DNA from 3 places in the Alteromonas sp. KC3 genome. Region 1 is predicted to be linked to each of the others. Evidence: predicted binding sites of a transcription regulator. Region 1 holds the regulator's gene; each other region holds the start of a gene.

Region 1 (11,048 bases):
AGATTTCGTTACTCCACAAGGTGTTAAGGTTAATAATGGTATTATGCAGTTAGATGAGGAATGGCTAAAAGACGCTAAAGACCTTACGCTGCCTGAAGCGCCGTTAAGAATTACCGCTATGGCTTCAAGTTAGAAGCTGATACCTAATTTGTTCTGCTATTCGGGCGATAGTTTCTTCGCCCTTTGTGCATAACTCTTGTGCACGATGAAATTCCATGATCCCCACATCGGTAAGTTGAGGCTCAATAAGTATATCGGGTGGATCGCCTGCTAAACGCGAACGTGTAACGCGTGCTTGAAGGATATCAAGCGAGCTACTCATCACACTCATGATACCTGGTGGGTTACTTTTCTTTGCTTTTGCGGGCACTTCAGTCACTTCTTCTTCAATTTTTTCAATAACTTCTGAAGCTATTGATTCATCAGTGACAACAGTTGGCTCTTTTTCTTCTTGCTTACTATCGGGTGAAAACCATTGCTTCAACACATTTTGACTTTTGGTAAAAAAGTCTTCTGTTTTACGTTGATTTTCTTCATGATCATGACGTAACTTTTCAATCATTAACGGACGAAAATCTGCATTGAGGTTTACCGCAATAACAAAATCCGCACCTAACTGTCGGCACAGATTGACAGGAACTGGATTCACAACAGCGCCGTCAACAAGCCAGCGATCGCCATGCGCAACGGGCGCAAACAGGGCGGGAATTGCACATGAAGCCTGAATTGTGTCGCCAATGGGACCAGAGTTAAACACGACTTCGCGGCCCGAATATAAATCGGTTGCGACCGCGGCGAAAGGTTTTAGCATATCTTCGTAGTTCTCAACACAAAACTCGTTAGACAGCTTATCAAACACCTTTTGACCGCTGGCAATTCCACCACGTCGAAGGCCTACACCCATTAGCGCCAACACTTGCCAGTCACTTAACGAGCACGCCCATTCTTGTAACTCATCCAATTTTCCACTTGCGTAGGCAGCACCGACGTATGCGCCAATAGAGCAACCTGCAACGACATCTATCTTAACACCGAGTTTTTCCAGTGCTTTTATAATACCGATATGGGTCCAGCCTCTTGCTGCACCAGCACCTAACGCAAGTCCTATTTTCATTTATCGCGGTTCCATTATATTGACTACTTCGATAGTGTTGTCATTATCTAGTGCGCTCTCATCTGCACTTGTATTAAAAGAGGGTTGATCAAAACCGATATCGCCATCTTCTACCGGGCCATCTTGCGTGGTAATTGATTTAAAATCGTATAAATTGCTGTCTACCAAGTGTGAAGGTGCCACGTTTTGCAGCGCCCGGAACATAGATTCGATACGACCTGGAAAGCGACGATTCCAATCTTGCAACATGGCTTTAATATTCTGGCGCTGTAGGTTCTCTTGTGAACCGCATAGGTTACACGGAATGATAGGAAACTCTGCTGCCTGAGAATATTTTTCGATATCTTTTTCAGTGCAATAGGCTAGTGGGCGAATAACAATGTGTTCACCGTTGTCGCTAACAAGCTTTGGTGGCATCGATTTTAGTTTACCGCCATGAAACATATTTAAAAAGAAGGTTTCTAGCATGTCATCACGGTGATGGCCTAGTGCAATTTTAGTTGCTCCTAATTCTTTCGCAGTGCGATACAAAATACCGCGACGCAAACGGGAGCAAAGAGAGCAGGTTGTTTTACCTTCAGGAATTTTATCTTTAACAATTGAATAGGTGTCCTCTTCGACGATTTTGTAATCGACACCAATGCTATCTAGATACTCAGGTAAAATATGCTCCGGGAAACCGGGCTGTTTCTGGTCTAGGTTTACGGCAACAATATCAAAGTGAATAGGCGCAATCTTCTTTAAAAATAAAAGAATGTCGAGCATGGTGTAACTGTCTTTACCGCCTGATAAGCACACCATTACCTTGTCATTATTTTCAATCATTCCAAAATCGCCAATGGCTTTACCCACATTCCGGCGAAGGCGTTTTTGAAGTTTGTTGAAGTTGTACTTTTGCTTACTTTGCGTCGCATTTAAAGGCGCCGCATCAGCACCATTTGTGCCTAGACTCATAATTAACTAGCTTGGTTTGTAATAAAAGGCACATTATACAATAAAGCACCTTTTCGAAACCATGCCTGCGTGCGGTAATTTATTCGCTATTGTTTACTCAGAGCTCTTGTTCGTTCAGAGCTCTTGTTCGGTTAGCATATTGACGTCCTACTTTGCACAGCAGTTAGTTTGCCAACGGTGATATAAAACCGTCGGGCTTGAGTGCCAACACATCGCAGTTCAGTTCATCGATAACATGTTCTGCAGTATTACCAATCAAAGCGGCTGAAATGCCAACTCTGCCAACTGTGCCGATGATAACGAGTTCTGCATCAATGTCTTTTGCAACCATGGGAATAACCTTTTCTGGTAATCCTTCTTTAACCACGCATTTATTATCAGGTACACCATATTTAAGCGCGTGGGCGCGCATTTCTTTCTGATGGTGCTGCTTAACCGCATCATGATAAGTGTCAGGGTCGAACTCAGGGACTTCAATAGCAATATTTAGCGGAGTTGAAGGGTAGCTGTTAACAAGATTGACATTCCCTTTTAAAAGCGACGCATAGTCGTTGGCAATAACGGTAATTTTATCATTGAGCGCGGCATGTTCGTCGTCTTCAGTACCTACGTTTACAGCAGCAATAATTTCGCCACCTTCTGGCCAATCGTGCTCTTTTACCAATAATACTGGACGAGGGCATTTACGCATCAGGTGCCAGTCTGTGGGCGTAAATATAACGGATGCCAAGTCATCATGTTTCTTAGTTGCTTTAACCACTAAATCGATTTGATTGTCCAAGGCATAATGAATAATTGATTCATAGGCGCGATTATTCCACTCAACAACAATATCAGTTTCTCCATAGCCTTGCTTGTGAAGCTCTCCTGATAGCCATTTGGCGTGTTCGTTAGTGACCGCGTCGCGCATTGACTCTCTTTCATCAGGGCTAAGCATAGTGGTCATGTCATAAGAGAGATCGTATACCACCATCATGGCTGTTACTGAAGCGCCCAATTTTGACGCTAATTCGTAGGCCCTGCTTAAGGCAGGTTGGGTGTCTCGCTCGGCATCAACAACAGCAAGGATGCGTTTGTACTCAATCATAACTACCCCTTATAAACAAAAGCTTAGTATTTAGTTTTATAAATAAGTTGGACGCTTAAGGTAAGTGTAAACGACAATACTAAAAACGTTAGTTGTTTTAGATCAATAAATAAAAAAGGCGCTTACAAAGCGCCAATCTTAATCTTGTTATCAGTTGCTGATTAGGGTTCCTAACCGTTACACACAACGCTGGGACCGTTAAGCGCTTCTAGTTTTGTACTAAGTCGATCAAAATCTAAAATAGTAATAAGCTTGCCATCTACCTTGATAATACCGTCTTTTTGGAAGCGACTTAACAGTCGACTTATCGTTTCGATGGTCAAACCTAAATAGTTACCTATTTCATTACGTGTCATTGTTAAGTGAAACTCTCTGTGTGAAAAACCACGTTCTTCAAAACGTTGAGACAAATGCGAGATGAAATATAAGAGACGCTCTTCGGCTGTGCGTTTATTTAACAGCATAATCATATCGTGATCTTGCTTAATTTCCGCACTCATGAAGCTCATAATCTGGTGACGAAGTTTTGGAAATTGTACTGACATTTCATCTAACGTTTCGTAGGGGAGTTCGCACACCATTGCGGTTTCAAGAGCCTGCGTGTAGCTTTGATGCTGATTTTCACGTAGTGCATCAAAGCCTATGATATCGCCGGGAAAGTGAAAACCTGTAATCTGCTCTTCACCTTCTTTGTTTGTAACAAAAGATTTGAAAGAGCCTGTGCGAACAGCAAAGAGTGAACGAAAGGTATCGCCAGTTTGGATAAGCGTATCGCCCTTATGGAGTGGTTTTTTACGCTCAATGATGTCATCAAGAGACTCAATTTCTGTCTTATTCAATGCCACTGGTAGACATAAATGACTGAAACTGCAGTTTTGACAATGTATAGAGAATTGGCTTCCTTTGCTCATAAATGCTAACTCACAAATTACAGGGTTTACTTTATTATGATACCGCAAGATTTAGGCGATTGCGCGATAAATCAGATAAACAGCATATATAGCCATTATGCTCGCGATCCCTTGTCTAACCAATGTGTTTTTAAATCCTGAGATCAACCATTGGCTACCCAAACTTGTCGCAATCAGCGTGGGCAAGGTGCCTAATCCAAAGAAGAACATAATTGCGCTACCTTGCAAGGCACTGCCAGAAGCCAATGACCATGTTAAAGTTGAATAGACTAACCCGCACGGTAACCATCCCCAAATGAAGCCGTAGGGAAAGGCGCTCAGCGGCGTTCTAAATGGTAAAAAACGTTTAGAGTAAGGCTGTATTTTTTTAAATATCCCGTTGCCCAACCGTTCTAGTTTGGTTAAGCCTGTATACCACTGCCCGAGATAGCATGCCAACAGCAGCAGCATGATGCCGCTAATCAGTGAAAGTGCATAATTCGCGAGGGGAATATAATCTGCGGCAATTTTTCCAAAAAAACCAGTTATACCGCCTGCGATGGTATAACTGACAATGCGCCCAATATTATAAGTCAGGGTATAGGGGAAGGGTGAAACGCCTTTTGGGGTAACCATTCGTAGTGCGGTGACAATACCCCCACACATTCCTACACAGTGAACGCCGCCTGCGAGCCCAATGAGAAAGGCAGAGAAGTAATTAATGCCTTCCATGAGTCTCGTTTTCAGGTTGATTGACTGATGTTTTCGCTGTGTTCGTGTGTCTAGATAAGTGAGTTATTTCTTCTTTTTCTTGCAGTTTCTTACGTTGTTCTGCAAGTTGTTTTTCCTCTGGCGACAGATCATCATCAAACAAAATACTGTAGCCTTGACGGTCGAGGTCTTCAAACTGATTGGACTTTACAGCCCAAAAGAAAATAACGATAGCGACGGCCACGATAATGATGGCGATGGGTATAAGGACGTAAATAATGCTCATGCTACTTACTCAATAGTCGGGTTGAGTTTGTCACCACAATAATAGAACTTAGTGACATGCCTACCACAGCCATCCAAGGTGAAAGCAAACCAGATACAGCAAATGGTAGAATCAGAATGTTGTAACCTACAGACCAGCCAATATTTTGCCTAATTTTTTGTTTTACTTGCTTGGCGGTGGTAATTAACTCTGGAACAGAAAGTAATTGATCGCCAAGTAAGATAACATCGGCGGCGGTTTTTGCTACATCCGTTGCATTACCCACCGCTATAGCAACATCGGCGCTAGCTAATACTGGTGCATCATTTATACCATCCCCCATCATCATCACTTTTTTTCCGCTGGCTTGCATTGCCTGTACTTCGTGAAACTTATCTTCAGGAGTAAGACCACCTTTCGCAAGCTGTATGGGGAGGTGCTGTGATAGGGTATCTACATTGTGTTGGGTATCACCGCTAAGCACAATAAGTGAGTTATGCTTCCCAAGGGCATTAAGGGTGGTTTTGGTGTCTTTTCGTAACGTATCACTGACCTCAAATGCCCCTAAAAGCTTCCCGTTAACAGTGAGATACACGTTTGCGTTTATTGGAACAAGCGCAGTGTCGACTGCTACAAATGATGCACTTCCCATCATAAATTGTGCGTTATTTATCACACCGGTGATACCACCCCCTGGTGTAACAGTAAATTGTTCAACTTGATGAGGCGGTTGGCCACCTGGTTCGCTCGTGGTAATAAATGCTTTGGCTATCGGGTGCTCCGAACGCATTTCTAGTGCCATTGCAATGTTCATAACGCTGTTTTCATCAACACCATCAGCAAACCAGCGTTGGGTGAGCGTAAATTTACCTTCTGTAAGCGTACCTGTTTTATCAAGGGCTATGGTGTCGATTGTGGTGATTTGCTCAAGTGCATCGGCGCGTTTTAACAATATACCTTGGCGGTTTAGTTTCGCCATTGCGCAGGTAAGCGCTGACGGTGTCGCAAGCCCTAATGCGCAAGGGCAGGTTGCTACTAGTACAGATATTGTTATCCAAAATGCATCTTCGCTACCTTGCAAACTCCAGTAGCCGTAAGTTAAACCTGCAATAACCAGTACAGCGCTAACAAAATAGCGCGAGAAATTATCGGCTAATTGCGCAGCTTTGGGTTTGCTTGCCATCGCACTCGCTTGAAGGCGAACAATTTGATTCACCAATGCATTTTTGAGTGTTTGAGAAACGGTAACCGTGAGAGTGCCATCTTGGCAAACGGTACCTCCATACACGGTGCTTTTTTCACTTTTTGAGACAGGATTAAACTCGCCGGTAAGCATAGATTCATCTACCGATGCCATACCGTCGACTACGGTACCGTCAATAGGCACTGTTTCACCGGGTTTTACTAGTACAACATCGCCTACAGCAAGTTGCTTGGCGAGACATTCACTTATTGAACCGTCTGAATTTACTTTGGTAGCCGACACAGGTACATACTGCATCATATTCGCGGATATTTGCGCAGCACGGTGACGGCTTCTATGTTCTAAAAATCGGCTAAGTAATAGCAGAAAAATAAACATACAGATAGATTCAAAATACACTTCACCTTGTTCTTGCAAAGTAGAACGAATACCTGCGAAATAAGTACCAAAAACAGCTAGGGTGACAGGCACATCCATGTTTACCGTTTTTGCACTAAGCGCTTTAACTGCACCTATGTAAAATGTGCTGCCCGAATAAAGCACAACGGGGGTGGTTAGTGTCAGTGCTACCCAATAAAAATACTGCCTGGTTTCCAACTCTATTGCGCCAAACCAGTCGAAATAAAGGCCAGTCATAAGCATCATAACCTGCATGGTCATAATACCTGCAAGACCAAGTTTTTTTAGAAAGGTCTTTTGCTCTCGCTTGTAACTGGCCTCGTGGTCATCAGGGTGAAAAGGAGACCCGACATAACCAATGCGCTTCAATGTAGTTAAAATTTGACTGAGCTTAATTTCCAGTGGTGACCAGGTGATCAACGCTCGGCGCTCTTGCACGTTAACCGCAACCTGTTTAATGCCTTCTACTTTTGAAAGCTGCTTTTCAATTAGCCAGCCGCATGCTGCGCAGGTAATCCCCTCTAGTGTTAACTGAATTTGTTTATGTTGCCCTTCGTCATAGACAAACTCCTCCTGAAGTGAAGGATCGTCATATACGTTTAACTTATCAAGGGTATCGAGGATGCTATTGTCAGATTTCTTTGCCGGCTCGGTTCTAAATTGGTAATAGTCTTCTAAGCCATTGTTTACAATAGCTTCTGACACCGCCAGACATCCGGGACAACACATATCGCGTGTTTGCCCCAATATAACAGTATTAAACTGGCCTTGATCGGAACTTGCTATAGGCAAGCCGCAGTGATAACAGTCGTGCTGTGACATTATGGATTAAACTTTATAGTGCCAGAATAGGGTAGGTTAAGCGTATTTTGAATTTTCCAGCTCTCATCAAAAGGTGTAAGTGAAACGCGCCACTTACCATCCATGTTTTGCTCAATAAAACCGCGGTAAATACCACTAGCATCTCGACTTAGTAATACACTTATGTCTCTTTCTTCCAACGTTACGTGATAAAAACTGAGCTTTAACGCATTGCCTTCTTGCGGTATACCAGAATGAAACTTAAGGGCGATACTTCCGTTATCAATAGTTAAGTCTGTAGTGATATTACGCTTTCTAGCTAACGCTTCTTTATCTAGCGTTGCGTTAATGGCTTTACCTTCTTTGTAGTAATCGTCAACAACCAAACTATCTTCTGTTGAGATAGCAAGTTTTAGAAGTACACCTCCCATAATAAGAGTGACGATAGGCACGGCGATAAGAAACCACGGCCAGAATTCTTTATACCAAGGTCTGTTCATTGATAAAGGTTCTCGTATTTACTGCTAAACAACATATTCATTGGCATTTTCAATTGAACAAAAAACAACGGGAAACACCTGTAAATATGCTTTTTATATCTCTGTATTTTCTCATAAAAAAAGCCTCGTGGTAACGAGGCTTTTTGCGATATTTAATGATTTAAATCATTAATCGTTCGATAGGCTGTAAACGTATGCCGCAACTACGTGAATTTTGTCATCACCCAAGGTTTTCTTGAACGAAGGCATTACACCATTACGACCGTAAGTTAGTGTCTCTGTAACCGCTCTGTGGCTTCCGCCGTATAGCCAGATATTATCTGTTAAGTTAGGAGCACCAAGCATTTGGTTGCCTTTACCGTCCATACCGTGACACGCTGCACAGGCCGCAAAGCGGGCCTTACCTGCGTCAGCAAGTTGCTGATCTACTTCACGACCACTTAGGCTAAGTACGTAGTTTACGACTTCTTCAATACCGTCTTCACCCATTGCATCAAGCCATGCTGGCATTGCTGCTTTACGACCAAGCGTAAGAGTTTCAACAATTTTCGCACCCGAACCACCGTACAACCAGTCATTGTCAGTGAGGTTAGGGAAGCCGCCGTTTTGACCGCGGGCATCAGAACCGTGACACTGAGAGCAATTTTGTAGGAATAAACGCTGACCTACTTTGTTTGCTTCAGGATCTTTAGCCAGTTCTTCAACCGGAACTTTCGCATAGGCTTCGAAGATCGGGTCGAACTTCTCAGCAGCAAAATCTAACTCGCGGTCGTACTCAACCAGTTTACCTTGCTCTTTCGCTTCAATACGCGCTTGTACCGATTCTTCAATCGACTGCACGTTTTGGTTAGAGCTTCTCCAGCCCAGTACGCCTTCCCACGCACCCAAACCAGGGTAAAGTAATAGGTATAGGAAACCCCAAACGATGGTCATGTAGAACATAATTGTCCACCAACGAGGAAGTTGGTTGTTCAACTCCTCGATACCATCAAATTCGTGCCCCATTGACTCACCTTCTGGCACGCCTGTCTGATTCGATAAGCACCAGCGCAGAAGGAAGTAGCAACCAATGATTAACCCTAGGGTTATCACTGAAATCCAAATTGTCCAAAACATACTCATGAGTTCAAGACTCCTGCTAATCTTCTTTTGATTTTTCTTTTTCTTCGTCTGCAAACACTAGGTTTGCGGCTTCATCGAACTTTTTCTTGTTGTGGCTGCTGAACGCCCACCACACAATGCCGATGAAGCAAACAAAGACGATGACAGTAAAAATGCTGCCTACAATTCCCTGATCCATACTATTTCAAGTGTGTGCCAAGAGACTGTAGATAAGCAATAAGGGCTTCCATTTCCGTTTTACCCTGTACTGCCGCTTTTGCTCCCGCAATATCTTCGTCGGTATACGGAACGCCGAACCCACGGAATACTTCCATTTTGTCAGCTGTTAACTCGCCATCAAGCGTGTTTTCCGCTAGCCAAGGGAAACCTGGCATATTCGACTCTGGTACTACGTTACGCGGGTTTAGCAGGTGAACACGATGCCACTCATCACTGTAACGACCGCCTACACGTGCAAGGTCAGGACCAGTACGCTTAGAACCCCATAGAAAAGGGTGTTCCCATACTGATTCACCAGCAACACTGTAGTGACCATAACGTTCTGTCTCAGCACGGAACGGACGAATCATCTGGCTGTGACAACCAACACATCCTTCACGGATATAGATGTCGCGACCTTCAAGTTCCAGTGCAGTGTATGGACGTAAGCCTTGTACCGGTTCCATTGTTTGTTGTTGAAACATCAACGGCGTAATTTGAACCATGGCACCAAAGCTGATTGCAATAAGAATCAAAACAGTTAGTAGGCCAACGTTCTTTTCAATTAACTCATGTGGATTTTTCATTATTCGTCTCCTTAATTACGCTGGCTGAGTCGCTGGATCTGCAGCGATACTGCCTTTAGGGGCACGAACGGTTTTCCAAGTGTTGTAGGCCATAACAAGCATACCCGCAACAACGAAACAACCACCAATGAAGCGAACCACGTAAAACGGCTTAGAGGCTTCTAATGACTCAACAAAACTGTACGTTAGCGTACCGTCTGCGTTAACTGCACGCCACATTAGACCTTGAAGTACACCAGACATCCACATTGCTACGATGTAAAGTACTACACCGATTGTTGCCAACCAGAAATGTACGTTTACCAAACGGGTGCTGTACATTGCAGGCTGACCGAATAGCACTGGAATTAAGTGGTAGATAGAACCAATTGATACCATTGCAACCCAACCCAATGCACCAGAGTGTACGTGGCCGATAGTCCAGTCTGTATAGTGAGACAGAGCGTTAACGGTTTTGATTGCCATCATTGGACCTTCAAAGGTAGACATACCGTAGAAAGACAATGAAACAATAAGGAAACGCAATACAGGGTCAGTACGCAGTTTATGCCATGCACCTGAAAGCGTCATAATACCGTTAATCATACCACCCCAAGACGGAACGAATAGAATAACTGACATCACCATACCGAGAGACTGTGTCCAATCAGGTAGAGCAGTGTAGTGAAGGTGGTGAGGACCTGCCCAGATATACAGAGAAATCAACGCCCAGAAGTGAACGATTGAAAGTCTGTATGAATAAACCGGGCGACCCGCTTGCTTAGGAACAAAGTAATACATCATCCCTAGGAAGCCAGCAGTCAGGAAGAAACCTACCGCGTTGTGGCCGTACCACCACTGCATCATGGCGTCTACAGCACCAGCATACAATGAATACGATTTAGTGAAAGAAACCGGAATAGCCATGCTATTACCAATGTGCAGAACTGCAACGGTAAGCATAAAGGCACCTAGGAACCAGTTCGCAACGTAAATGTGCGAAACTTTACGGATTACTAGGGTTCCGAAAAAGTTGATGATATAAGCGATCCAGACCAGTGCCAAAAGAATATCGATTGGCCATTCTAGTTCAGCGTATTCTTTTGAGCTGGTTAAACCAAATGGAAGGGTTACAACAGCTAAAACGATAACGGCTTGCCAACCCCAGAAGGTAAATGCGGCAAGTTTGTCACTGAACAGTCTTACCTGGCAGGTACGCTGAACGATGTAGTACGAC
Region 2 (11,048 bases), 2.2 Mb from region 1:
TTGTGCTCTAGCTTTTTCGCAAGGCCTGCACCTATCAAACCACCACCGGCTATCATTATGCGTTTGTAACTCGATTCAAGCTTTTGCAGTTCACTCATTACCGCGCGAATATGCTTTGTTGCGGCAATAAAAAATACTTCGTCGTCAGCTTCTATAACGGTAGTCCCTAATGGACGAATAGGGCGTCCACGACGATAAATAGCCGCCACACGCGTTTCAACGTTCGGCATGTGGTCTTTGAGTGCTGATAATGCGTGACCTACAAGCAAACCACCATAGTAAGCTTTTACCGCTACCAAACTTGCTTTGCCTTCAGCAAACTCCACTACCTGAAGTGCTCCTGGATAGTCAATAAGGCGTTTGATTGCCTTTGTCACCAACTGTTCAGGGGCAATAATATGGTCGACAGGTATGTCTTGCTGCTTGTACAGCTGTTCCTGATAAATGATGTACTGTTCAGAGCGAACTCGGGCTATTTTAGTTGGCGTTTTAAATAGACTATATGCGACCTGACAAGCCAACATATTGCTTTCATCACTGTTAGTTACAGCAATGAGCATATCGGCATCTTCAGCCCCTGCTTTGCGCAAAACATCTGGGTGTGAACCTACACCTGTAACAACCTGTAGATCGAGACGGTCTTGTAGTGAACGAAGAATAGCAGGGTCTGAGTCGATAACCGTGATTTCGTTATTCTCGCCAACTAAATTTTCTGCAAGCGTTCCGCCTACTTGGCCCGCGCCCAAAATGATGATTTTCATCGTTATTATTTTGCCTTGCTATTTATACACCAGCGCTCTGATTACGTTGATAACGCACATCTTATGCTTTTGACTTTACCAGTCTCGCATAATAGAAACCATCCATTTGTTGCTCACCCGGTAAAATTTGGCGACCTGGATTCTCTGGGGTTTCCGTCTTTAGCAATGGCGCTAACGTTGCATCAGAGGTGTCTTTAAGGAACTGCTGAATTTGAAGCTTATTCTCTTGTGGCAATATAGAGCAAGTGGCGTATAGCAGGGTGCCACCTGGTTTTAATAAGCCCCATAATGCGTCGAGTATCTTACGCTGTAACTGTGCCAGATTGGCAATATCGGTCGACTTTCTCAACCAGCGTATATCTGGATGCCTGCGGATTACACCAGTGGCAGAGCAGGGAGCGTCAAGTAAGATTCGATCAAACAATTGTCCATCCCACCACTGTGACGGTTGAGCAGCGTCGCCTTGCTTTATATCAACGCTATGCTTAAGGCGTGTCATATTTTCTTCTACACGCTTTAACCTGTCGCCATCGGCATCAAGTGCCAACAGATAACCCACATCGGGCGTAAGTTCAGCAATATGGCCTGTCTTGCCGCCTGGCGCGGCGCAACAGTCTAAAATACGTTCGTGAGATTGTGCTTGTAAGTAGTGTGCTGCTAGTTGGGCAGCGCCGTCTTGTACTGCAAAGTGACCTTTATCGAACCCCGGCAGCGCGGTAATATCTTCACGCTTTGCCAAGATTAATGCGTCAGGGTGGTGGTCGCTTAGCGTGTACTTCACTTCTGCGTTATCGAGAGCTGCGCGAAAGTCACTTAATGAGGTTTGCTGTCGATTAACACGCAGCCATATAGGTGCCATTGCATTTGTTGCCGTGCGCACGGCGTCAGCATCTGCGCCATATGCACTATCAATCGCTTTGTATAGCCACTTAGGGAGTCCACTTTCAATAATGGGGTTCTCTATGGGCTTGCTAGCTAGTTTTTCACGCTCAAAATTACGCAAAACAGCATTCACTAAACCTTTAAGTCCTGCACCACCTAAATAGGAGGCCGCGGCCACCGTTTCACCTACAGCAGCGTGTTGGCTAACGCGGGTAAAGTTAAGTTGATATAACCCGAGTAAAATAAGGTGTTCAATAATCTTCTTGTTGCCTTTAAGCGGACGGTCTAACAAAGTCCTTAGCCAGTGCTGCAATACAGGCAATTGTCGCATAACACCTAATGACATTTCTTGTAGCCATGCGTTATCGCGAATATTGTGTCTGCGCTGCACGCGTTCGAGACACTCTCGAGATGATTTACCCTGTTCTAAAATTTGATAAATAACCCACGCACAGTCTGCGCGTAGGTTTTTTTGTTTGGGAAGGGGAAATGGCTTCACTCTGTTGTCACTTGTGTAAGGTTGCGACCGATTTCAAACCAGGCTTGTCGTGCGTTGATAACATCGGCTGCTGGCAATGCTTTTTTACCAGGTATTTGCAGGCTGGTAATGCGCAGTGCTCCTTTTCCTGTGGCAATGGTTATGCCTTCTTTATTCGCACTGACAATGGTGCCAGGTGAAACAGCATTATCCAATGCTACAACGTCACCAGACCATACTTTGACATTGTGTTCGTCAATTTTCATCCAGGCGACAGGCCACGGATTAAATGCGCGAATATTGCGTTCAATCTGTGCAGCATCGTCATGCCAATTAATAAGAGCTTCTTCCTTAGAAAGTTTCTTCGCATAGGTGGCCAATGCATCATCTTGTTTTTCTGGCGAGTAGCTATCGAAGTTATCGAGTACATCGACAAGCGCTTTAGGGCCCAGTGCGGCAAGCTTATCGTATAACGTTGCGCTGGTATCACTGCTTTCTATGGGGAGTGTAGCTATGTGAAGCATATCGCCAGTGTCTAAACCTTCATCCATCTGCATGATTGTGACACCAGTTTCACTATCGCCCGCCCAAATGGCACGCTGGATAGGGGCTGCACCACGCCACTTTGGCAAAATTGAGCCGTGCACATTAATGCAGCCTAACTTAGGCGCGTTAAGTACCGCAGTTGGTAATAATAGACCATAGGCCACCACTACCATTATGTCAGCGTCTATGGCAGCAAGTTCTTGCTGCGCTGCATCTTGTTTTAACGTAGCAGGCTGATAAACGGGAATGTTGTGCTCTTCACCCAATACCTTGACGGGACTTGCAGTGAGCTTTTTGCCGCGTCCGGCTGGACGGTCTGGCTGCGTATAAACAGCAACAACATCGTGTTTGCTATCTAATAACGCCGCTAAGTGCTGAGCGGCAAAATCCGGCGTACCGGCAAAAATAACTTTCAATTGCGTTGTCACAAGTGTCCTTACGCTTTAGCGGCTAAACGTGCTTCTTTTTCAAGCTTCTTACGAATGCGTTGGCGCTTTAAAGGAGACAGGTAATCAATAAAAAGCTTACCCTTTAGGTGGTCTAATTCGTGCTGAATACAAATGGCGAGTAAGCCCTCTGCATCAAGCTCGAATGTTTCTCCATCTGCATCAAGTGCTTTAACGGTAATTGACTCAGCGCGTTCTACTTTGGCGTAATTGCCTGGTACAGATAAACAGCCCTCTTCGCTGATAGTCACCCCATCTTTGCGAATAATTTCAGGGTTAATGAATACGCGTGGCTCGCTTTGATCTTCTGATACATCCATGACTACAACTTGTACGTGACGATCGACTTGCGTCGCCGCTAGGCCAATACCATTTTCATCTTTCATGGTTTCAAACATGTCAGATACGAGCTGCTTAATTTCGTCATTCACTTCTTCGACCGGCTTAGCTACCGTACGAAGACGTTCATCAGGAAAACTTAATACGTCTAAAATTGCCATTTCTCGCTTACTTCACCTTTTCGCTGTATAAATTCATATACGATCTAATTGCCAGCACACTTTACAGTGCCTATTAAGTTACTATTCTAACGTATATCACGTGCTTTCGTGCAGTTTTTTGCCGAATGCCTATAACAATACGTATAGATGCCGATATAGTGCTATTGTCTGAAAAAGCAACAATGTATGGCAGTGAATATTTTGCAGGTGGTTAATTTGAAAAAGCGATTAAACAACTCTTGTCGAATGATTATTTTAGCCATATGCGCGATGCTGTCTTTACCCGCGTTGTCATTGCAGCTAAAAGAAAGTGCGCCACAGACGTACACAGTGAAAAAAGGTGATACCTTGTGGGGTATTGCGAATGTGTTTCTTGACCAACCGTGGTTGTGGCCAGAATTATGGCGAACCAATACTCAAATCAACAACCCTCACCTTATTTACCCTGGTGATGTCATCACAGTGGGCTTTGTAGACGGTGAGCCAGTATTGACGCTACAGCGTGAAAAGCCTTCTTTGCGACTTTCCCCACAAACGAATAAACGCGTTAAGCCATCGCCGATTGATGTATTGGCATGGGAAGCCATTGCTCCATTTATCAGACAGCATACATTTCTTGATGAAGGCAACTACGAAATTCTGCCTAAACTGCTGGGCAATCAAGATGGTAATGTTCGTTTCGCCTCTGATGATTTCGTTTTAGGTCAGACGCAGTTCAGTACCAACAGTCAGTATCAAGTAGTAAGAAAGCAAGATACGATCAAAAACTTACACGGTGAAATACTCGGTGTTCAGGTCACTCACATTTCTACTGCGTCAGTTATTCCTGAAGGACAGACTGAAAATGCCATGCTGCTGCATATTGACGATGCCAATCAAGAGGCAAAGCGCGGTGACAAACTTCTGGAAGGCGGTTTTGAATACCCAGATAGCTTAACGCTCATGCCTGCCACATCACAGCGTGGCAGAGTAGTAGGCGACCTCCATGATCACGACCTACTAGGTAAGTATGACGTTGTTATTATTGATCTAGGTACTGCAGATGTTGTTCCAGGAACAGTGATGGGGTTGTATGTTCAAGGACCTGCAATTATTGACGACGAAGAGCCTCGTTACGTTAATGAGCCCGGCGTGAGTGGCGGCGGTGAATGGTTTATGGATACCGTTTCGCAGCCAGCGATGAAAGTTGGCGAAGTCATCATATTTAAAACGTTTGATACGGCCAGCTATGGTTTGATTACACGGGCAAGCAAAGGGGTAACCAAGGGCTTTATAGCCGCTAACCCGTAATCAAGTTACAGGCATTGCCGTAATGTTAGGAGCGGCAGTGCAATCAATATTACTTTCTTCTCAAGAGCAAGCCTGGCTTCATATGGCCTCTGCTCAGCGTGTTGCTAGCAAGCAATGGCTAGAGGCACTTGATCATTATCAATGCTCAGCGTTAGCACTGCTTACCGATTTACCTAATGTGTCGGTTGAGTTAGATGAGCTAAAAGCGGCTATAGCACCTCGATTAGTAGAAAAAGCGATTAATTGGGCCTGCAGTAATCCTGCGCACCATTTAGTTTATTTTGGTTCTTCTTTTTATCCTGATGCACTTAAACAACTAGTCAGTCCACCTTTGGTACTTTTTGTTATTGGTGAGCCTGAGCTACTAAAAAAACCGCAAGTGGCTATTGTGGGAAGCCGTAGAGCGAGTAATGCAGGAAAAACTACTGCTCAAGAGTTTGCGCAGGGGCTCTCTGCCGTTGGAATAACGGTAACAAGTGGTTTAGCAACAGGCATAGACAGTGCTGCTCATCGCGGCGGGCTAACGGGAAATGGGCGTACCATTGCCGTAATGGGAACAGGGCCAGATGTAATATATCCGTCAAAGAATAAAGCACTTGTAAATAGTATTGTTGATGCTGGGGGCGCTATTATTTCTGAATTCTTTCCCGGACAAGGCCCTAAGCCATGGCACTTTCCTAGACGAAATAGGATTATTGCCGCACTAAGTATGGGCACTGTGGTGGTAGAAGCAAAAATAAAGAGTGGTACCTTGATAACTGCTAATTTGGCCGCAGATCTAGGCAAAGAGGTATTTGCGGTGCCAGGAAGCATTTTCCACGCTTACACCGAAGGTTGCCATTGGTTAATCCAACAGGGGGCCAAATTAGTAACTAAAGTAAATGATATTTTCGACGAATTCGCGATTGAGCCTCAGCAGTTGAGCTTAGGCGTAGACGTCGAAAAACAAAAAAGTGAAGTGAATAGCTTGGCAACCGATAAATTATTAGCTAGTGTGGATTATGACATCACCGCTATTGATGTTATAGCCCAGCGCAATGCTGTTACTGTCGATAAAGTAATGGCGTCATTATTAGAATATGAATTGCGTGGTTTGGTAGCCGCTGTCCCTGGGGGCTACGTTAAATTGAGGGGAAAATAACATGTTCGATATCCTCATGTATCTGTTCGAAAACTTCATACATAGTGAAACTGAAATTCGCGTCGACCAAGACGAGTTGACCGAAGAGCTTGTGCGCGCAGGGTTTCATCATGATGAAATTTACAAAGCCCTCGCATGGCTAGAGAAACTGGCTGCATTACAAGAAACGGATATAAAGCCTTATTTTTGTAAAGGCATTAGTACCAGTTTGAGCCGTATCTACACCCATGAAGAACAAATGCGTTTAGACGTAGAATGTCGCGGTTTTCTGATGTTTTTAGAGCAAGTAAATGTGCTTGATGCATCAACTCGTGAGATGGTGATCGACCGTGTAATGGAAATCGACTCTAACGAATTCTGTCTGGAAGATTTGAAATGGGTTGTGCTAATGGTGCTATTTAACGTGCCGGGTAAAGAGAAAGCCTACGCGCAAATGGAAGATTTACTGTTCGAAGAGCCTGATGGCGTATTGCATTAAATTAAAATCTGCCATCGCGCTTTTTGTGTTTAACTAAGTGCGCTGCCAATGGTAGTGCGCTTAAGGTTCTTATGTCGAAAATAGACCATTCTTTGTTCTCCGCTCACGAGCATGCACTAGAGGATAACTTTGGTGATTGTCCTGATTGTGGTAAACCGCTGCATATTAAAAATAGTAAATCGGGTCCGTTTATTGGCTGCACGGGGTATCCAGATTGTCACTTTAGCAAACCGCTTCACGATAAACAAACCACGCTTTTAAAAACACTGGATGGTGTGCCTTGCCCGGAATGTAAAGGGGCATTGGCTATAAAGAAAGGGCGGTTTGGTATGTTTATTGGCTGTACCAACTTTCCTGATTGCCACTACATTGCTCCAATTAAACAACAAGAAGACACGCTTGTTGACTGCCCCAAATGTAAGAAAGGGCATTTAATATCGCGTACCAACAAGTATGGAAAACAGTTTTTTGCATGTAACCATTATCCCCAATGTCGTTATGTGCTAAATTTCACGCCTGTGAACGAAGCCTGTCCGGAATGTGGATGGGGAGTGTTGATTGATAAAAAAGGGCAAGTTCAATGCCCACAACCTTCCTGTGGCTTTAAGAAATAACCTGCGCGAAAGCTGAGAAGAACATGTCTGAATTCCACAATGGGAATGCAATTGGCTCTGCATCGGATGATGTGAAAGAAAGCGACCCGATTGTCGCTGCCTTCAACGAAGGAAAATTACTGGTTTATCCCACAGAAGCGGTCATGGGTATAGGGTGCGACCCTGATAATGAAACTGCTGTAAACGCATTATTGGAACTTAAGCAACGTCCAGTAGAAAAGGGCGTTATCTTAATTGCAGCCAATTATAGTCAGCTTTTACCTTACGTTAATGATAATGCGATTAGGCCAGACAGACGTACTGATATTTTTTCTAGTTGGCCTGGCCCTAATACGTGGTTACTACCAAAATCGGCAACTGCACCGCAGTGGATTACTGGGCAGCATGACAAAATAGCCGTTAGGGTAACCAATCATCCAGTGGTTGTGGCACTTTGCACAAAATTAGGTAAACCTTTGGTGTCAACCAGTGCCAATCTCACAGGACAATCTCCCGCTATAACACTAGAGCAAGCTAAAGCTGTGTTTGCAGAATCCGTGACGTATGTTGAGGGCGAAGTTGGCGGTGCTACTAAACCCAGTGTAATACGAGATGGCGATACAGCAGAGGTAATACGCCCATGATATCAACAGAGCTACTAGACGGAAAAAACGCAGAAGATGTTATTGCACAGGTAAAAGCTTATCTACTCAACTTGCAAGATACTATTTGCCAAACATTAGAGCTTGCCGACGGAAAAGGCCAGTTTGTCGAAGATAGCTGGCAGCGTGAAGAGGGAGGCGGCGGTCGCTCGCGTGTACTTAAAAACGGTGCGGTTATCGAGCAAGGCGGCGTCAATTTCTCACATGTCTTTGGTAGTCAAATGCCTGCATCCGCAACGGCAAACCGACCAGAGCTAGCAGGCCGTAATTTCCAGGCGATGGGGGTGTCTCTCGTTATTCATCCACATAACCCTTACATTCCTACTTCACATGCAAACGTACGCTTTTTTATTGCGGAGAAAGAGGGAGAGGCGCCTATTTGGTGGTTCGGTGGTGGTTTTGACCTAACGCCCTTTTATCCATTTAAAGAAGATGTTGTGCATTGGCATGATACAGCTAAGAAACTCTGCAAGCCGTTTGGTGAAGAGGTCTATCCAAAATACAAAAAGTGGTGTGACGATTACTTTTATCTGAAGCATCGAAATGAAACGCGTGGTGTTGGCGGTCTTTTCTTTGACGATCTCAATGAGTGGGGGTTCGATCAATCGTTTGCGTTTATGCAAGCCGTGGGTAATGGCTATATTGATGCCTATGTCCCTATCGTGGAGCGCAGAAAACAAACCCCCTACGGCGAACGGGAGCGTGACTTTCAGCTGTATCGTCGTGGCCGCTACGTAGAGTTTAACTTGGTGTTTGATAGAGGCACTTTGTTTGGTTTGCAAACTGGTGGTAGGACAGAGTCAATTCTTATGTCGATGCCGCCGCTGGCGCGATGGGAGTATTGTTATACACCTGCACCAGGTAGTGCAGAAGCCAAACTGGTTGATTGGCTTAAACCAACACAGTGGTAACTCGCGCAATAATAGTTAATCAATATGCCAGAAACGCCGCAACATAATCATTGCGGCGTTTCTTTTTGATCTATATCAACTTGTATTAGTGTCAGTGTTTCAGTTACTTATGAACTTTGCGCTGGATCAACATTTCACTTCATCAAAAGCGTACAGTGGCGTCATCTTATTTAAACACACGAGAGACACACCATGCGTAAACACACTCTTTCAGCAATTTGCCTTACACTCGCAGCACTTTCTCCACTAGCTAGCGCTCACCAGCAAGGTGACTGGGTTGTGCGCGGCGGCCTAACTACCGTTGCCCCAGATGAGTCATCATCAAATATTATTGCTGGTGGTACTGACCTAGGTGTTGCATTAACGGTTGATAACAATACGCAATTTGGTATTAATGTGGCGTACTTCCTAACAGACAACATCAACCTTGAGTTGTTAGCTGCTACACCTTTCAAACACGATGTGAACTTCTCTGTTTCCGATCCGTTGGGTACGGGTACTCAATTGGGTGAAGTAACTCACTTGCCACCTTCTCTTACTGCAAACTATTACTTCAACGACGCGAGCTCTGCTTTTCAGCCTTATATCGGTGCTGGTATCAACTACACAATCTTCTTTGATGAAGAGTTCACTAATGCGAATGCTGGTGCGGGCCTAAGCGATTTGTCGCTAGACAACTCTTTTGGACTTACAGCACAAGTTGGAATGGACTACATTGTAGATAAAAAATGGCACGTGAATGCCTCAGTACGTTTTATTGATATCGATACCGACGCTACTTTCAAAGTGGGTGAAGCAGATGGTGTAGTGAGTGATATTGAAATCGACCCTTGGGTTTACACTATTTCAGTGGGCTATACGTTCTAGTATCTAATCGCACTACTTATGCGCCATTAAGAGCGTGAACAGTAACAGGGGACTTGCGCGCCAAGAGAGTAATCTCGACAGCGCGCTTTTTTATTTGCTATTAATCATATGCTCTGCAAGTTGATCTAGCGCTTGCAGCAATTGTTGAGCAAGTGCCATATCGTCGGCGGTCTGAAACATCGCCTTGCGCATACAATACATCCACTGGTCTTTAAGCACAGGTGTCACAGTAAAGGGTAAGTGTCTGGCACGAAGGCGCGGATGGCCAAACTGTTGCTGAAAGTCATCGGGACCGCCTAACCACAGGCTTAAATACAAAAAGAATACATGTCGAATTCTGTCGAGTGGTTGTGGATGAATAGCCAATAGTTCTTTAGCCATAGGATCGGTTTCCATAATGTCATAGAACGTATTGGAAAGTGCTCTTACTTTCTCTTCTCCACCTATTCGATAATATGGTGTACTCTTTTTAACATCTTCGCTTTTCTGTTTTGTTTTAAATAAGTCTCGTATTCCCATGAAAAAATTCGCTGTATTCGGAAATCCTATAGCTCAGAGTTTATCACCAACTATTCATCAAATGTTTGCACAACAGGTAGGCGAAGAGATTTCTTATGAAAAAATTCTGGCGCCTGAAGATGGTTTTGTCGACGCAGCGTCAGCATTTCTAGCCCAAGATGCTGCAATTGGATGCAATGTTACTATGCCGTTCAAATTAGACGCCTATAACTTTGCTCAGGTTGAAGACGCTGCCGCGAATGATGCGAAGGCCGTAAATACGCTGATGAAGACAGCAGATGGAAAGGTTAATGGTTTTAATACCGACGGTATTGGTTTAGTGAATGATTTACTTAATAACGGTGTAGTACTAAAAGGTAAACACGTTTTACTGCTAGGTGCGGGTGGTGCGGCACGAGGTGTTATCTCTCCGTTGTTTGAGGCCGGTATCGCGAAACTGACTATTGCTAATAGAACGCTAAGCCGTGCAGAGCAGGTGGCCAGTGAAAGTAGTTACAATGAAATAGCGGTAATGACGCTTGAGGACGTAGCGTCGATAACACCACACGTAATCATTAATTCTACTGCAGCAAGTTTAAACGGCGAACTTCCATGCAATATAAATGCGGCGTCCTTAAGTGAGTGTGAAGCGGTGTATGACATGGTTTATAAAAATTCACCAACACCTTTTATGCAAGAAGCAACAAAATTGGGAGTAGCGCAAAGTCTAGATGGGTTAGGTATGTTAGTTGAACAGGCCGCAGCAGCATTTACTATTTGGACAGGCAAAAAACCAAATACTGCCCAGGTAGTAGATAAAGTACGAGAACTGATAAAGATCTAGTGGCACGGTTCTTTGGTCGGGATATAGACCAGCTGCGCCACTGATTAAACACTCTTATAGACAAATAGCGTAATGAATGTAGAGGATTAGGCGTCTTCTAAATATTCGTCTTTTAAGTTAACGTAGTTAATTGCAGACTGTTTTAGAAAGG
Region 3 (11,048 bases), 1.8 Mb from region 1:
TGTTGTAAGGAAAGCTCAGACAATACGCCGCTTAATGACCCCGTTCTGAATTTAGTGGTAACCACACACACTACAAGCGAAATTAGTGCGATATAAGCCGTCATCTTAAGGGCAAATAGCTCAAACGGTATGTTACATATCAGGTAGGACAATAGCCCTAGTCCAACACTGATAGCTGGGTTTTCAACGATAAACTGTGCCATATCCTTATAGGCCCGAGCATGTTCTCGGTAAGAGAGTTGTGTATGAATATGCATTGGGTCGACCTCAGTAGCAGAATCGCAACTATAGCGGTCAGGTTGAACAAAAAAAGTTAACTTTGCCCCATTAGGTATGCCAAATGAAACAAAGGTATCACAAACCATACGAAGAGAAAGTGATTGTCATAAGAGGCTGGCGCTTTCTGCGTAAGCGAAACCATAAACACAAAGCGATGAAAACACGTGCTTAATTAACTTATTTCTTTGTAGATTTAAGGTTGTTCAAAGCCTCTTCAAAAATCATCACTCTGTGATCGTTATTTCTTCGGGCTAATTCCAGCGCTTTCTTACGATGTTTTAGCGCCATATCCTTTTCGCCTTTGGCCAAATACAAATCAGCAAGTGTGTCATAAGCATTACCAGAGTGGGGATACAAAGACAGCCAATACTGCACAATGGCTTCAGCCTCAGTGTAGCGTTCTTCATTTATTAAAACGTACACTATGCGTTTTAAGCGATTTCGATTGTAAAATCTTTCACCCTTGGGAAGCGCCATAAAGCCATATTGCTCACTCAACTCAGAAAAGTGAGCTTTAATATTACGAAGCGTGGCGCCATTTTCCCCAGCAACAAAATTGCGATAGTTAACATCCCATCTCTGAGCAGGAAAGATAAGTTCAAACCCTGACATTATTGCTGGCAAAACCGCCGCATAGGACTGCTTGTCGATTAATTCCCATTTGAACGAGACCTTTTGGGGCAAATATGGCGACAATGCTCTTTCTAGCTTTTCGTAGTCATCCACAATCTTAGGGTTACGAGCCGCGCCACCTTCCGGCATTGATATATATAGATATCGCTTGTCTTCTGGCTGCTGCCTTACCGACTCTATTACTTTGTCAAAGATTGTTTCTTTACCGTAACCAACCGCTTTAAAGTCCGCTTGATTAATGACTATGTAACCAGAAAAAAGATGTGGCTGTTTCCAGAAGCTATGTAAGGTAAAACTTGCAGAAGGAGACAGTCCTATGAGCACTTTGAAGTTCGCTATTCGGTAGTTCTCTTCCAGAAAAGGGAGAACCTCATGTTGAATGAACGATAGGTATTGATCTTCTTTTCCACCAAACCACAAAGGATCACCGTTAGCGTTTATGGGTTTAGGGGTCATGTCTCTTCTGGTATCAGGTGCATTTTGAATGCCCACAACAATCGCCTCTGGCATTTGACTGTTCATCGCTTGAAATTGTGCAAATCCAGAAACACTGTGAAACAGCAATTCGCCATCTAGAACAACAATAAGCGGGTATGTAACCTTAGAGCCAGTTTCCAAATAATTGACCGGTAGTGAAACATCAATTGTCCGCTTCCCCTTCAGACTGTGCGACTCTATGACATGTCGAGATACATTACTAAATGCGCTTTGGCTTTGTGAATTATAAATATCGTGCGACTCATTGGCGTTAGTTTTTGAGGCACTAACCAAGATGGTAAGGAAAATCCCAAACGTAATATAGCGCATCCGTTACTCCACGTAGGCAATTAGTAGAATTGCTTTTTAATAGCAATCTCTTAGGTCTCACTACCTTATCGATAATTGGTCTGGGTTAAGTAGAAAATAGATGAATACGCGTTTTTGAAGGATTAAAACGCGCATTTAAAGACTTAAGCCTGGCTTTGGGACTTTTCCCAAATCCGTGCATTTATCATAATCAAGTCACACACTGGATCTTTGATTTCACAGTAAGCGTCTCTATCAAATCTAGTGTGCTTAGATAACGACTGCTTCAATCTGGCATAGGCTGTCGCCGATTCAGGATGATTTCTCAGAAAATCTCTGAATAACAGCGCATATTTATAATTTTTAGCACCTACTCTTCGAATATGAATGTTCGCTTTAAAGCGCCATCGATGAGTTACCCCCTGTAAGTAAATTTTTTTCCATTCATTTTCATCAGATTCGCTTGGCGGCAGGTGATCTTCACTTAGATAAGCGCTTGAGAAACCAAAGTCTTGTAAGGCAGCGTTGATTACTTCGCAAACCTCATCTGAAACTTCTTTTACGCCGATTTGAATATCAATGCGATCTTTGGACGGCATATTTTGAATGGCGGTAGAACCAATATGCTCGATGCAAACAGCTAGTGTGCCCAAGGCGAAGCTTAGATCTTTTTTTGCCTGTTCAAATTGTTTAAGCCAAATTTCCTGATAGGGAATGATATCAATAGGGTCGCGTTTCATTTTCATTCTAAGGGGGTTCAGCCAATAGTGTTTGGACAAAAAGTCTAGGGGGAATGGTAGCCATGTCAATACTATGGTGATCACAATATCGTTCTACTTGTGTTCCTCCATGCATTTATGCATAACTTATATACACCTTTAGCGATTATTCAAAAATGAATTTGATCATAAAATCGTCCCTCGATAACTAAATTGGGGCGTAGAAGTGTGATTTTTTTTAATAAAGTAGATGAGAAGTCTTTGTTATCTACACTTTGGATAGTGGCGGCAGTAAACCATATAATAGGTTTTACGCTTTTGACGCCCCACTCAACATTCAATATTGAGAGCATGGCAATTAGCCTAATGAATGATACTTTTAACCTCTTGCTTTATTTGCAGCTTGGGATGAGTATAGCGAGCAGGTTATGTTCAACCAATGCAAATGCAATCAGTAGCTTTTTTGTCTCAGTAATTTCTTTGGGTTTTCTATTTCTGTCACTCGAAATGAAAATTCATGTGATTGTGCATACATTTATAAGTATTATGACTTTATCCTATATTATTTGGGTCGCATGTTTGCAGACTTTTGTAGGCAAGTGGATACTCATTTTGACGCCTCCAGGTAGGTGAGACCAAACATTGGTCTTTAGCGTGTGGTGTTATCACACGCTTATCTTATTTCAGCCCCCAAAACACTCAATCTTCTCGTCTAATTAATAATTTGATATTCCCATAAAGAATAAACGCAATAGTCAGACTTTTGAACGCGGCAAATGCCCAATCATCCATATCGTGGGGAGACTCAAACCAAATTCCAGCAAAAGTTGTAATGCCAACAAAAATACTTAGCTTGCAGTAATTTCTAAGTCTTAGAAAAAACGGCAATACAAACATCAGCAGCGGCATTTGCAGTACGAAAGCGGCGATAAAAAGTGTGTACTCAGATACTTGCACCCCATTGGAAAGTCCTAAATTCATGTTTTCGATTACACCTGGTCGAAGAAACTCGTGGATGTCTCGAAAAAGCGTGTTGAATAGAACGAATACCCAAAGCGATGAAAATTGCAGTTTTTGATTAATTGAATTGTTCATTAAATACTCCCTAAGTCAAAAGGGCATTTTAATGAATTTATTGGGGAGAGATTATGTCTATTAACGTATAATTCTCATGCGTTTTTTTATGTTGGAACTCCCGCATAAAAGCGGATTAATCTGACTCAGGTTTAATCTCAAAGTTTTGATTCAATCAGAAGTTCGGCAAAGAAATCGAAAACAAGCTTTATTCGTTTAGTACTGTAGAGCGCGCGCGTTGTTACCAACCATGTGGGCACGGTAAAGTTTCCGTTCGGAAGCGGTATCTCAACCAACTCCGGCCAAAAGCTTGCTGTTATGTTATCCATTAGCCCAGCTCCAATACCGCGTTTGATCGCTTCAAATCCAAAAACACCAACATTAGAGGTGCACGCGATATTCTGTTCACTCAGTTGCAGTCCAACGTTCGCATAATACATTAAAGAGGCATCTACGTTGCCATATCCCACAAATGGAAGATCAGCGAATTTGTTGTCTGCTATGCAGAGTTCGTAACTCTCTGCAATATCGGCGCGCGCAAATAATCCTGCGCTCACACCAGCTGCGCGACGAACTACTAGGTCTTGGTCTTTTGGTTCTACATGACGAATAGCAATGTTAGCTTGGTTTCCTATCAAATCCGCAGTGCCATCAGACGCATGCACATCTACAGAAAGTTCAGGAAATTTCTCTCTTATTTGTTCAACAAATCCCGGCAGATGGTAGGTACACAAAGCGATACTAGCCGAAATGCTCACTCTGCCATAAGAACTCTTTTTCTGTTCGGACACTTTAATAGATATTCCAAATGCTGCTTCACGCATGGCCACAGCCATGTCAATTAAAGCACGCCCGCCTTCTGTAATCACCAGTTTGCGCGAGCTTCTTTCAAAGATCAGAATTCCTAGTTGTTCCTCCAGTGCAGATATTTGTCTGCTAAGCGTTGGTTGGGATTGCTTTAGTAGTTCGGAGGCGGCAGAAAAGGAGCCTGACTCATAAACAGCCAGAAGAGTTTTAATTTGATTCCAATCAAATGAAACATCTCTCCATTCCATTTTTAACCCTTGAACAATAATGAGTGATGCATTTAATCCGCGACTATGAAAATCATGCTAGCTGGCTTTGCTTGAATTGTCTATTGCGTCTAATAAAATTGAAACCACAGCGGGCATTGTTATTCGCTGACTGTTCCTACATAGACGCCTTTTGACATACGATGAACATACTTTTGTCGGACGGACTGCGCCAACTTTCAAGTATTTTGAATCCAGCGGTAGTTAGCTCATCTACCCATTGAGAAGCGCTAAAAACATGAATGTAAGGTATTTTTCGGAATATTTTTGAAATTGCGTTGAAAAAGTATATTAGGTACGGAGTTCTATCTGCAAAGCAATGTGTTGATGAAACAAAAATACCGCCAGGTTTAACTGTTTTGTAAATTTCCTCTAGCAAATTCCCACGGTTGTCTAGGAGGTGAATTAAATTAAGTGCTAGCACCATATCAAAAGATCCTATGGAACATGCTGAAACGGCATCCTGTTGAATGAATCTAATGTTGGTCTGCTGCTTCTCAGTTACTCTTCGTCGTGCAATCTCAATCATTTGCTGTGAGTAGTCAGTCGCAATCACATAGCCAGCATGTTCCGAATGGGATAATGCTGTCATTCCTGAACCACATCCGAGCTCTAGTACACATGATTTGGAAGTCAGATAATGACGTGTTCGTTCCAATTTTTTTTCATAGGCGTGCATGTCTTTTATAGGTTTCACAGCATAACTTTTCGCGTGTTTATTCCAGAACGTCTGTCCATCTGTATTCATAGTGGCACTCAATTTACATTGCTAACTCTCACAAGATTGTAAAAGTAAAACTGCAGCCCGTTAACGCATAAATTAACATAGATGCTATGCAAAAATGTGTATGCACATAGGGTCCATTTACCTCTAGACTGGCGGCGTTTTTTTGTACAGTTGAAGGTAATCTCATGAAAAAAAAGTTTATTCCACTTATTTGTCTGTTCGTCTCGCCGCTTTCCTTAGCGGATTGGTCTATTGGTTTAGACTATGCGGTTTTGAAAGACGATTATATTTTGTCCGATGAGTTTTCATCCAATATTCTTCTTTTACAGGGAGGGTATCATTATCCGATCAACGAGCAATTTTATGTTTCAACTCAGAGCTCTATTCTACTGCATTCTGATAGTGAACAAGGTATATTTAGTTTTTCAGATTTTGAAAGCGATATCGATGAAATCAAACTAGATTCGTTCTTCAGTCAAGACATTCGTATGGGGTTTAATGTAACTCAATCATTTTCGGTTTACGGTGGACTTGTTTACGCTGATGTTTCGCTACTATTCTCTGGCGCCGGTTCTTTGATCAGTAAGCGCGAAGAAAGCGCCATAGATATTTTGTTCGGGCTTGAATGGAACCCTATAAATAAAGTGTTTTTTGATGCATCTTTTTCGGATACAGGAGATCTTGGAAGCGTACTTAAATTTGGTATCAAATACCGTTTGTGATCGCGTACAAAATCACCGGAGAGCTTTGACATCAAGCTATTTAGAGCCCTTCAGAGTCGGATCGTTAATTGCAACTCATTGTGCCTTGACGTTTAAATTTTGCAGTATTCTAGTTGAAAGCTTTCTGTTGATTTTTTACCGCATAAAATTGATTAAATCGCTGTGCTAGTGATTCATAGCCTAGCGTCTTTCTCCGCCTTTAATTTAGCTGTCTTGCGACACCAATGAGCTTTTGTTGACTGCGCAAATAAGTTATTGTTTTTTTGGCGAAATACTGCCTCGACAAAAACCCTTCTCTACACTATTGAGAGGAACCGAAACTATGCTACGTCTCAGTGATGTGCCAACGCGTTTTTAATATTGGCACACATATTCAATTTATTTTTAGCCTTTATAGCGTTCAAAATGATTTCGGCAGATACCATTTGCGTACATATCAGCCTTTCAAGCAAATTTGATCAACTCACCCCAGTAATCCAAACCCACCTAATGTGAGTCTTATCACCATGAGTGAGATTGAGAGAAGATCTATCAACCTTCATGAGAATCCACAACTAAGACAATAAATGTTGATCTAAATCAAACCACATTATAAACTTTCAGTAATTTCTGAAACTTCAGCAGGTAAAAAATATGAAGATGACTCCGCTTATCACGTCTGCGGTTATGCACTTTGGGGAAATGGGTAGCCGATGGGGTTTTAATCGCACTGTTGGGCAAATATTGGCGCTTATTGTGCTGAATGAGGAGCCCATTTCAGCACAGGAAATTGCTGACGCACTGAATATTTCTCGTGGGAATACTAGTATGGGCCTCAAAGAATTGCAGTCGTGGCGCTTAGTAAAACAGCACCTGGTCCCCGGTGAACGCAAAGAATTCTTTGTTCCAGCCGGTGATATATGGACATTGGCTAATCGCGTTTTTGAAGAGCGAAGAAAACGAGAAATCGACCCTACTATGAGTTTGCTGCGCGACCTTCTTCTCGACACGCCAGCAAATGAAAAAGAAGCCAATGCGCAAGATAAACTGAACGAAATTCACGATTTACTCGAATCAATTACGGCATGGTCTGAAGAACTTCAGAATCTTGGGCCTGAAAAGCTAAATACGTTGATGAAGCTTGGCGCTGGTGTAGGCCGCATGCTTGAGCTTAAGGATAAGCTTCTTCCGGGGAAAAACAGCGTTAACTAAGGGGGCCTTCTGTGGATGCATTCTTGCTGTCTCGATTACAATTTGCGTTAAATATTAGTTTTCATATTCTCTTCCCAACCATCACTATGGCGATGGGATGGTTTTTGTTTTATTTCAAAATGCGCTCTAACCTGTCTGGTCATCCCGTTTGGATGCGCATGTACCGATTTTGGGTCCGTGTGTTCGCATTAAGTTTCGCCCTAGGTGTTGTAAGTGGCGTAACCATGTCATTTCAATTTGGCACTAACTGGCCGGGATTTATGGAAAAAGTGGGCAATGTGGCAGGTCCATTACTTGGCTACGAAGTACTTACCGCCTTTTTCTTGGAAGCGACCTTTCTCGGTATTATGCTTTTTGGTATTCGCCGCGTGCCTAATTGGCTGCATACCGCTTCAACATTGATTGTTGCTATTGGTACGACAACGTCAGCGTTTTGGATATTGGCACTGAATAGTTGGATGCAAACGCCGCAGGGCTATGAGGTCATCGACGGCGTGGTGTATGCCACCAATTGGAAAGAGATTATTTTCAACCCTTCATTTCCTTACCGCTTTGTACACATGATGCTGGCATCAGGCCTTACCGCTAGCTTCTTAATTGCGGGGCTTTCAGCCTACAGAATGCTTAAGGGCGATAATAAGCTAGCGCCAAAACTAGCACTCAAAACGGCCACTTATACTGCTGCTGTGCTTATTCCTTTGCAAATATTTGCAGGTGATATGCATGGTTTAAATACCCTTGAACACCAGCCTCAGAAAGTCGCAGCGATGGAAGGCTTATGGGAAACAACTGAAGGCGCGCCTTTGCTTTTGTTTGCCATTCCCGATGAGAATGCGAAGGAGAACCACTTTGAAGTGCCTATTCCTTATGGAGCAAGCTTAATACTGACTCACGAACTAAAAGGCAAGATAAAAGGCTTAAACGAATTTGAAGGAGAGCATCCTCCCGTTGCGCCTGTATTCTTCGGCTTTCGCGTTATGGTCGGTATGGGCATGCTGATGTTACTTGTTTCATGGGTTGGTAGTGTTTACTTACTACGCAATAAGCCGCTCCCCACTTGGCTTAAGCGCACTTTTGCGGGTATGGCATTTAGCGGATGGGTTGCCACACTTGCGGGTTGGTATGTCACTGAAATAGGTCGTCAGCCTTACCTTGTCAGTGGCGTCTTAAAAACAAGTGATGCCGTTACGCAGTTGCCACCCAGCAACATTGCGCTGTCATTTACCCTATATGTGGTTATTTATTCGGTATTGCTCGTGGCGTACATGGGAACCTTAATGCTGATGTGTCGACGTGCGGTAGAGATTGAAGAGATCACGACTGAAGAGCGTGAAATCGCAAAAGCGAAAATGCAACCTACGAACCCAGACCCAGCAACGGTATAAGGAACTAACATGTTTGAGAATGTATCGGCAGAAATGCTAGGCAATATTTACATAGGCTTACTGGGTTTATCGGTATTACTTTATGCCATTTTAGACGGTTACGACTTAGGGGTAGGCGTATTAATTCCCCCGAGAACGGAATCGTTTCGCGACGATATGATTGCGTCAATTGGCCCTTATTGGGACGCCAATGAAACCTGGTTGGTTTTAGCTATTGGTCTTTTACTTATCGCTTTTCCTGAAGCCCACAGTGAGGTGCTACAAACACTGTATTTACCTGCAACATTTATGTTGTTAGGTCTTATTTTACGAGGTGTCTCATTCGATTTTCGCGCTAAGGTTGTACAAGTGAAAAAACGAAAGTGGGACATGGCGTTTAAATACGGTTCATTACTTACCACCCTAGCCCAAGGCTATATGCTTGGTATCTATGTGACAGGGCTTCGTACAGACATATGGGCACAGGGTTTTGCGCTGCTTGCGGCCTTTGGTGTTACCGCGGCTTACGCCTTCATTGGCGCCTGCTGGTTAATTCTTAAATCAGAAGGTGAGTTGCAGCAGAAAGCCTATTACTGGGCACGCAAAGGGTTATATGTTCTTGCTGCCGGTATAGTGGCCGTAAGTATTGCAAATTTAACTCTACACGACGATGTTAGAGAATTGTGGTTATCTGCTCCTTGGGGGTATGTACTATTTGCCATACCGACGGCGTGCTTTGCGCTGCTGATATTGTGCGGCATACTGCTTAAAAGGCTCCCTGAATCTAACGGCAAAGGTGAATGGCTACCCTTCTTTATCGCGCTTTTAGTGTTTTTGCTCTGTTTTGCAGCATTTGGAATCAGTTATTACCCATTTATTATCCCTGGGCATATGACCATCTCCTATGCTCTAAGTGATGCGAGTTCGTTGCGTTTCTTGTTGGTGGGGGTGGTCATAGTTGTTCCTGTGATACTGGCGTATACCGCAATGGTATACAAAATATTTTCGGGTAAATCTGAAAAGCTCTCTTATTACTAGCGTAATGTTAACCTCTGCGGCCTTGTTTTTGAGGCCGCAACATCGAACTTCTTTTTAACTGATGATGAGCATTAATGTTAATCATTGGCCTGACTTTCAATTGCCGACTACTATTTACTTATACTCCAAAAGTTCTCTGCGCTTTACTCACTCTTAGTTCGTTTTAGTTCGTTCTGTCGCACTCGCTAAGAGATAAAAGTGATCCAAAATCTATACTTTAGTCTAAAAAAATAATGAATCAGCTTGAAATACCACATTGACATTAAAGTGTAATAATACTATATTTCATTTGGGGTAATTTTATTAAGAAGGAGCCAAAATATGGAAAATGTATTTCACTCATTTTCAAGGTTCTTCAAACGCGCCCACCCCTATACGGTCGCACATTACATCGGCCGTAAGAATGCGCAGCGTATCCTAGGATGTAAAATCAAAAAGAAATCCAAGATATTCGCAGAACAGCACGTTGAAGACCAAACACATTAATTTGATTGGGGCCTGTAAAAAAGGCCCCATTTTTTTGTGCCGTTATTGAGATAGTAAAGAACAGTGCATTACGTTAGTTTGAACGTATTCACATTCGATTGTAGCTCGGTCGCTAACCCTGCCAAACTTCGCGCTTCTGTATTTACATGATTGTTGGCAGCCTTTACGTTGTCACCTAGCATTTGAAAATCAAGCACGCCTTCCCGTGCCAGCGTCACCTGCTCTCTAGCGTGCTGAACTAAATCTGAGGCATCATTACTCACTTTAACCAATGATAAAATACTTTGTCGTCCGCTCTCTAAAGTGGCAACCAAATCGTTAGCCATAGCAAGTGCATTATGTGCCTTATCTTTATTTGATGTCATGGTTCTAACCGATGCTTTAATCGACTCCACTATCGTCTCAAGCATGGTATTTATTTCCACTGTCGATTGATGGGTGCGAGAGGCAAGTGTTCTTACTTCATCGGCTACGACTGCAAATCCGCGTCCAGACTCACCCGCGCGCGCAGCTTCAATAGCGGCATTAAGAGCCAATAAATTGGTTTGATCGGCAATTTCAGCAATTGTGGACACTACACTAGAGACATTCTTGCCATCGTTTTGCAGTCGGTCTAATGTTGACGCGGTTTTGTCGATATCCTGCGTAAGGTCAGTTATGGCTTTAGCAGTAGCTTCTACATCATCGCGCCCTTGCGCAACTTGCTCTGCACTAATTTGCGCTTCATTAGCGGCTTGCTTTGAAAGGTGTAAGCTTTGCTCCATCTCACCGGATAACGTATCCATGACACTCACGAGCTGTTTAATGTCTCCCTGAAAACTGCTAATTGCGCTTGCAGAATGACCTGTAGCATCATTAAGTGCAGTCGACGAATGGTTCAGGTTGTTCACTGCAACTTGCAGATCCTGCATCCCTTTCAAAAATACATTTAACAAACCCTGTACACTTCGCGTGAT

What was found. Region 1 encodes FNR, which switches genes on or off when oxygen is low (the NO sensors DNR and NnrR bind a similar motif). Its sites were predicted from a motif close to TTGATCTAGATCAA; they were not measured.
Region 2: a site for FNR is predicted at 8,754-8,767, ahead of JN178_RS00145 (OmpW family outer membrane protein). Genes of this name have one in related genera too.
Region 3: a site for FNR is predicted at 6,583-6,596, ahead of JN178_RS17530 (GbsR/MarR family transcriptional regulator). Genes of this name have one in related genera too.

The regions. Positions count from the first base shown of each region.
Region 1 is NZ_AP024235.1:2,185,072-2,196,119, forward strand. Features, by position in the region: gene JN178_RS09870 (DUF2987 domain-containing protein) at 1-133, shown strand, start outside; gene JN178_RS09875 (patatin-like phospholipase family protein) at 125-1,114, opposite strand; gene ttcA (tRNA 2-thiocytidine(32) synthetase TtcA) at 1,115-2,068, opposite strand; gene uspE (universal stress protein UspE) at 2,232-3,155, opposite strand; gene fnr (fumarate/nitrate reduction transcriptional regulator Fnr) at 3,326-4,066, opposite strand; gene JN178_RS09895 (sulfite exporter TauE/SafE family protein) at 4,118-4,777, opposite strand; gene ccoS (cbb3-type cytochrome oxidase assembly protein CcoS) at 4,764-5,042, opposite strand; gene JN178_RS09905 (heavy metal translocating P-type ATPase) at 5,044-7,446, opposite strand; gene JN178_RS09910 (FixH family protein) at 7,446-7,925, opposite strand; gene ccoP (cytochrome-c oxidase, cbb3-type subunit III) at 8,094-9,047, opposite strand; gene JN178_RS09920 (cbb3-type cytochrome oxidase subunit 3) at 9,064-9,225, opposite strand; gene ccoO (cytochrome-c oxidase, cbb3-type subunit II) at 9,227-9,832, opposite strand; gene ccoN (cytochrome-c oxidase, cbb3-type subunit I) at 9,848-11,048, opposite strand, start outside.
Region 2 is NZ_AP024235.1:22,186-33,233, forward strand. Features, by position in the region: gene trkA (Trk system potassium transporter TrkA) at 1-761, opposite strand, end outside; gene rsmB (16S rRNA (cytosine(967)-C(5))-methyltransferase RsmB) at 823-2,142, opposite strand; gene fmt (methionyl-tRNA formyltransferase) at 2,139-3,095, opposite strand; gene def (peptide deformylase) at 3,104-3,613, opposite strand; gene JN178_RS00115 (LysM peptidoglycan-binding domain-containing protein) at 3,800-4,903, shown strand; gene dprA (DNA-processing protein DprA) at 4,941-6,044, shown strand; gene JN178_RS00125 (DUF494 family protein) at 6,046-6,522, shown strand; gene JN178_RS00130 (DNA topoisomerase family protein) at 6,594-7,136, shown strand; gene JN178_RS00135 (Sua5/YciO/YrdC/YwlC family protein) at 7,160-7,759, shown strand; gene hemF (oxygen-dependent coproporphyrinogen oxidase) at 7,756-8,688, shown strand; gene JN178_RS00145 (OmpW family outer membrane protein) at 8,881-9,555, shown strand; gene JN178_RS00150 (group II truncated hemoglobin) at 9,646-10,074, opposite strand; gene aroE (shikimate dehydrogenase) at 10,073-10,897, shown strand; gene JN178_RS00160 (gamma carbonic anhydrase family protein) at 10,984-11,048, opposite strand, start outside.
Region 3 is NZ_AP024235.1:3,967,824-3,978,871, forward strand. Features, by position in the region: gene JN178_RS17495 (hypothetical protein) at 1-257, opposite strand, end outside; gene JN178_RS17500 (alpha/beta hydrolase-fold protein) at 457-1,719, opposite strand; gene JN178_RS17505 (GrpB family protein) at 1,863-2,438, opposite strand; gene JN178_RS17510 (DUF6326 family protein) at 3,117-3,512, opposite strand; gene JN178_RS17515 (LysR family transcriptional regulator) at 3,650-4,546, opposite strand; gene JN178_RS17520 (class I SAM-dependent methyltransferase) at 4,683-5,312, opposite strand; gene JN178_RS17525 (hypothetical protein) at 5,477-6,013, shown strand; gene JN178_RS17530 (GbsR/MarR family transcriptional regulator) at 6,647-7,204, shown strand; gene JN178_RS17535 (cytochrome ubiquinol oxidase subunit I) at 7,216-8,589, shown strand; gene JN178_RS17540 (cytochrome d ubiquinol oxidase subunit II) at 8,599-9,606, shown strand; gene JN178_RS17545 (methyl-accepting chemotaxis protein) at 10,161-11,048, opposite strand, start outside.